Regions from separate parts of the Clostridium bornimense genome, predicted to be linked through region 1. Evidence: predicted binding sites of a transcription regulator. Region 1 holds the regulator's gene; the other holds the start of a gene.
The links. The regulator HrcA, encoded in region 1, represses chaperone genes, less so after heat shock. The targets are predictions, from matches to a motif close to TGTTAGCACTCNNNNNNNNNGAGTGCTAACA.
Positions count from the first base shown of each region.

Region 2: a site for HrcA is predicted at 1,508-1,538, ahead of htpG (molecular chaperone HtpG). Genes of this name have one in related genera too.

Region 1 is NZ_HG917868.1:1,633,535-1,636,985, reverse strand. It holds gene hemW (radical SAM family heme chaperone HemW) at 64-1,179, shown strand; gene hrcA (heat-inducible transcriptional repressor HrcA) at 1,355-2,389, shown strand; gene grpE (nucleotide exchange factor GrpE) at 2,424-3,029, shown strand; gene dnaK (molecular chaperone DnaK) at 3,058-3,451, shown strand, end outside.
Region 2 is NZ_HG917868.1:780,467-783,917, forward strand. It holds gene CM240_RS03520 (NCS2 family permease) at 1-1,310, shown strand, start outside; gene htpG (molecular chaperone HtpG) at 1,579-3,451, shown strand, end outside.

The DNA.
Region 1 (3,451 bases):
TTTACATGAATTGTGAATTGCGCTTTGTGAATTGTGAATTATGATTTATATATAGGAGGAATTATGAGCAGTTTATATATACATATACCATTTTGTAAAAATAAATGTTTTTATTGTGATTTTCCATCGTATTCTTGTATGGAAAACAGTATAGAAGAATATTTAAATGCATTAGAAAAAGAAGCTAAATCGAGGGCAAAAGATACTTATGACACTATATTTATAGGTGGAGGCACACCAACCCATTTAAGTGAAAGGCAAATAGAAAAATTAGGTGATATTATAAGTAATATTAAGATGTCAAATAATTGCGAATTTACTATGGAAGGAAATCCAGGAACACTTACAAAAGAAAAGTTATGTATGATGAAGGATATTGGGGTAAATAGGCTTTCTATGGGATTACAAAGTACAAATAATGACTTGTTAAAATTTATAGGAAGAATACATAAGTATGAGGATTTTTTAAAAAATTATAATGATGCTAGAGAAGTAGGGTTTGAAAATATAAATGCAGATTTAATGTTTGGTCTACCAGGACAATCATTACAGGAATATAAAAAGTCTATAAAGTCTTTAATTGATTTAGGATTAGACCATATATCAGCATATTCTTTAATAATAGAAGAAGGAACAAAATTTTATGAATTATATAATAATGATAAGTTAAAGTTACCTGATGAAGAGGTAGAAAGAGATATGTATCGTATTACATTAGAGGAATTAGAGAAAGGAGGATATCATCAATATGAAATTTCGAATTTTTCAAAAGAAAAAAAGGAATGTAAACATAATATCGTTTATTGGACATTAAATAATTATATTGGGATAGGATCTTCTGCAGCATCATATTGTTCTCATAAAAGATTAAAAAATGTTAATAATATAGGTGAATATATAGATAGGATAAATAAAAAAGGCAATGCAATAGAAGAAGTAATAGAAAATTCTATAAAAGATGATATGGAAGAGTTCGTATTTATGGGATTAAGGATGATAAAAGGGATATCAATAGAGGAATTTTATAAAAGATATAATAAGAGAATAGAAGATATATATGGTGATGTCATTAATAAATATACTAATATGGATCTGCTTAAAATTGCTTGTGGTAATATGTTCTTGACTAAAAGGGGAATAGAAGTATCAAACTATATAATGAGTGATTTTATATTATAAATTACTTGCATATGAAAAATGGAGAATATAGTATCTAATTTAATCTAAATGATTTTTTTAAGTATAGAGGGTAAATTATGAGGTAAAAATCAATATTGACAATAATATTCCAAAGTGGTATTTTATAGACAAGATGTTAGCACTCAATTATAATGAGTGCTAATAAGAGGTGATAATGATGGAAATGGATGAAAGGAAAATTAGGATACTTCAAGCTATTGTTGATGACTATATAAGTACTGGGGAGCCAGTGGGTTCTAGAACAATTGCAAAAAAGTATAATTTAGGTGTTAGTCCTGCTACAATAAGAAATGAGATGTCAGACTTAGAAGAAATGGGGTATTTAGTACAGCTTCATACATCTTCAGGAAGAATTCCTTCCGATAAAGGATATAGATTATATGTTGACAGACTTATGATGCCATCAATAATCACACCTCAAGAAGAAAATTTAATTCATAGTGTTTTGAATCAAAGTATCTATGATTTAAGTAAGATAATTAAGTCATCAACAGAGTTATTATCTCATATGACAAAACTTACTTGTGTAGTTAAAACACCATCATTAAATAAAAGCTATCTTAAATCATTACAAATAGTATATGTAGATAAGCTTAAGTTACTTTTAGTTATGGTCAGCGACTCTGGAATCGTAAAAAATGCAATGATTAGAGTTGATGAAGAGGTGGATATTAACGCAGTAAATTCAATAAATGCTATATTAAATTCATTTCTTCAAGGTGTAGATTTAAAGTCTATAGATCATCAAGTTATTGTGGAACTTAAAAGTTCTTTTGCAGGCAATGAAAAAATATTTGATTCATTAATGAATCAAATTATTAATGAAATGAAAGATGATTATGATTCTGAAATTTACGTTGAAGGAATACAAAATTTATTTTCTATGCCTGAGTATAAAGATATTGATAAAGTTAAAAATATGTTCAACTTATTAGAAGATACCAAAAATGTAAATAGCCTATTGAAAGCTGAGAGCGATTTTAATATTGTTATCGGTGAAGAAAACAAAATAATAGGAGCAAAAGAATGTTCTGTTATAAAGGCTACTTACAAACTAGGTGATAGACCACTTGGTACCATAGGACTTATTGGACCAACAAGAATTCCATATGCAAGAATAGTATCTATATTAACATCTTTTGTTAATGAATTAAATAGAACTATAACTAAAAGATTAGGTGAAGAGTAGAGAGGTGATGTAATTGACAACTAATAATGAGGAAATGAAAGAAGAAATGAAAGATTCAAGTTGTGCAGAAGAATCGATAAATGAGGAATGCACTAACAATTGTGAAGAAAATATAGAATCTGATAATGTTGAAAATAATTCAGAAGAGGAATCTAAAGTAATTAATGAAGAAGATTACTATAAAGTAAAATATACTAAAGAAGCTGAAAATAGTAAAAAGCTTTCAAAGGAAGTAGAAGCCCTTCGTGATAAGCTTATGAGATTAGATAAAGAATATGAAAATCATAGAAATAGATCAGCTAAGGAAAAAGAAGAAATTTATGATAATGCTGTTGTAGATACTCTTAAAGAGATTGTACCAGCAATAGATAACTTAGAAAGAGCTGTATCAGCTGTTGGCGATGAAAGTTCTCTTAGAACTGGAGTTGAAATGACATTAAAAAGTTTGCTAGATTCATTAGCAAAACTTGGTGTAGAAGAAATATCTACAGAAGAAGGATTTGATCCAAATGTTCATCAAGCAATAATGCATATACAAGATGATTCTTTTGGAGAAAATGAAGTTGTAGAAGTATTCCAAAAAGGATACAAGAAAGAATCTAAAGTTTTAAGATATAGTATGGTAAAAGTAGCAAATTAATTGCAAAATAAAATTGGAGGTAATTATAATGTCAAAAGTAATAGGTATTGATTTAGGAACAACAAATTCATGTGTTGCAGTAATGGAAGGAGGAGATCCAGTAGTTATAGCAAACTCTGAAGGAGCTAGAACTACACCATCAGTAGTATCTTTCCAAAAAGATGGAGAAAGATTAGTAGGGCAAGTTGCAAAAAGACAAGCAATTACAAACCCAGATAAAACAATAATTTCAATTAAAAGACATATGGGTACAGACCATAAAACTAATATAGATGGTAAAGATTACACACCACAAGAAATATCAGCAATGATTTTACAAAAATTAAAGGCCGATGCTGAAAGTTATTTAGGAGAAAAAGTTACTCAAGCAGTAATAACAGTTCCAGCATACTTTAATGATGCAGAAAGACAAGCAACAAAGG
Region 2 (3,451 bases), 850 kb from region 1:
CAGGTACAGCAGATAATCCAATGCCTACAGGAGCAGTTTTCTTAGCTACAATAATTTCTGCAGCTATAGGTACTTTGGTAATGGGGCTTTTTGCCAATGTTCCATATGCTCAAGCACCAGGTATGGGATTAAATGCATTCTTTACCTTTACTGTTTGTGGAGCTTTAGGATTCACATGGCAACAAGCATTAGCTATGGTATTTATTTGTGGCTTAATTAATGTAACTATAACTATTACAAAGATTCGTAAATTAATTATTAAAGCAATACCAGAAAGCATACAACATGCTATCAGTGGAGGAATTGGTATATTTATTGCTTATATTGGAGTGAAAAATGCAGGACTTATAAATTTTACATCAGATCCAGGGACTTATACAGTTTTAGAAAGTGGAACATCTGTAGCTAATAGTAGTGCAGTTCCAGCTCTTGTTAATTTCAATACACCAGCTGTTATTTTATCATTAATCGGAATTATTCTTATGGTGGTTCTTTTAATTTTTAAAGTAAAAGGAGCAATTATCATTGGGATAGCAGTTACTACAATATTAGGAATACCATTAGGTGTTGTTGATTTATCTGCTATAAATACTACAACAGGATTAGGAGATTCATTTAGACAATTATCAGATACTTTTTGTGTTGCTTTTGGTGATAAAGGATTATTATCTTTATTTAAGGATACTTCACAAATACCTTTAGTATTAATCACAATATTTGCATTTAGTTTATCAGATACTTTTGATACAATAGGAACTTTTATCGGTACAGGTCGTCGTACAGGAATATTTAGTGAAGAAGATCAAAAAGCTCTTGAGGATGGAAAAGGGTTTAAATCTAAGATGGATAAAGCATTATTTGCAGATTCAATTGCTACATCAGTTGGAGCTATTTTAGGTACTTCAAACACTACTACTTATGTTGAAAGTGCAGCAGGAATAGGAGCAGGAGGTCGTACAGGACTAACATCTGTAGTTACAGCCATATTATTTTTACTAAGTATGTTTTTATCACCTGTTATAGGAATTGTGCCATCTCAAGCAACAGCACCAGCATTAATTGTAGTAGGAATTATGATGTTATCTTCATTTAAGGAAATAAAATGGGATGATTTAGAAGAGGCTATTCCAGCATTCTTTGCTGCTATATTTATGTCATTTTGTTATAGTATATCATATGGAATTGCATCAGGATTTATTTTTTATTGTATAGTAAAAACTTGCAAAGGAAAAGCAAAAGAAATTCATCCAATTTTATGGGTATGTACAGGATTATTTATAATAAACTTTGCTATTTTAGCAATTTTATAAATGGAGTATAATTTTAAAATTTAATTATTTATAAAATAAGGAACTGAAACACAAGGTCATAGGACTTATTGTGGTTCAGTTTTTTTATTTTTCACTTGTTTCTAAGAATGGTTAAAGAAGAGATAGATAAAAATAAAGTTGAATTTTTTATTAAGGTTGTTGACATTAAATGAAAAAAGGAGTATATAAATTATAGAGGTTAGCACTCAACTAATTTGACTGCTAACAAAACGAGATTTAAGGGTCATATTGAAGGGAGAGGTTTAACTTGGAAACTAAACAATTTAAAGCAGAATCAAAAAGATTATTAGATTTAATGATTAACTCTATTTATACTCACAGAGAAATTTTTTTAAGAGAACTTATTTCAAATTCTAGCGATGCTATTGATAAAATTTATTATAAAGCATTAACAGATGATTCTATTACTTTCGATAAAGATAACTATTATATAAAGATATATATAGATAAAGATAATAGAACTATAAAAATCTCTGATACTGGTATAGGTATGACAAAAGAAGAATTAGATGATAATCTTGGAGTTATAGCTAAAAGTGGTTCTTTAAAATTTAAGAAAGAAAATGATACTGAAGATGGTCATGATATAATTGGTCAATTTGGTGTAGGTTTCTATTCTGCATTTTTAGTAGCAGATACAGTAACAGTTATTAGTAAAGCTTTTGGTAGTGATGAAGCTTATAAATGGGAGTCAAAAGGGGTTGAAGGATATACAATAGAACCATGTGAAAAGGACTCTGCTGGTACGGATATAATTCTTAAGATAAAAGAAAATAATGAAGATGAAAATTATGATGAATATTTAGAAGAATATACAATTAAATCTATAATTAAAAAGTATTCTGATTTTATAAGATATCCTATTAAGATGGATGTTACAGAAAGAAAATTAAAAGAAGGTACAGAAAATGAATATGAAGATATTATAGAAGAAAAAACTATAAATAGTAGAGTACCAATTTGGAGAAAAAATAAAAATGAATTGACTGATGAAGACTATGATAATTTCTATGCTGAAAAGCATTATGGTTATGATAAGCCAATAAAACATATACATGTAAGTGTTGATGGAATGGTAAGTTATAATTCTATATTATATATTCCAGAAAAGACACCATATGATTTCTATACAAAAGATTATGAAAAAGGTCTAGAACTTTATTCTAATGGTGTTATGATAATGAATAAATGTTCTGATTTAGTCCCAGATTATTTTAGTTTTGTGAAAGGGATAGTAGATTCAGAAGATTTATCACTTAATATTTCCAGAGAAATATTACAACATGATAGACAATTAAAGCTTATAGCTAAAAATATTAAAACACAAATCAAAAATGGATTATTAGATACATTAAAAAATGAAAGAGATAAGTATGAAAAATTCTATAATTCTTTCGGAAGACAATTGAAATATGGTGTATATAGCGAATTCGGTGCTCATAAAGAGGATCTTCAAGATTTATTAATGTTCTATTCTTCAAAAGAAAAGAAGTTAGTAACATTAGATGAATATGTATCAAGAATGCCAGAAGATCAAAAATATATCTATTATGCAGCTGGAGAATCTATTGAAAGAATAGAAAAATTACCACAAACTGAAATGGTATCTGATAAAGGTTATGAAATTTTATACTTTACAGAAGACATCGATGAATTCGCAATTAGAATGTTAATGTCATATAAGGAAAAAGAATTTAAGTCAGTATCTAGTGGAGATTTAGGTATTGAAGATAAAGATCAAGAAGTAACTGAAAGTGAAGAAAAAGAAAATAAAGACTTATTTGAATCTATGAAAACTATTCTAGATGGTAAAGTTAAGACTGTTAAAGCTTCAAAGAGAATGAAGAAATATCCAGTTTGTTTATCAAATGAAGGAGATCTTACTATAGAGATGGAAAAAGTCTTAAATTCTATGCCTAATAATGAAAATGTAAAAGCAGAAAAGGTACTAGAAATTAATATAAATCATGATGTGTTTAAATCTTTAAAAGAAGCTTATGACAATGATAAAGATAAATTTAATTTATATACAAATGTTTTATATAATCAAGCATTACTTATAGAAGGATTACCAATAAATGATCCAGTTGAATTTACTAATAATATATGTAAGATAATGA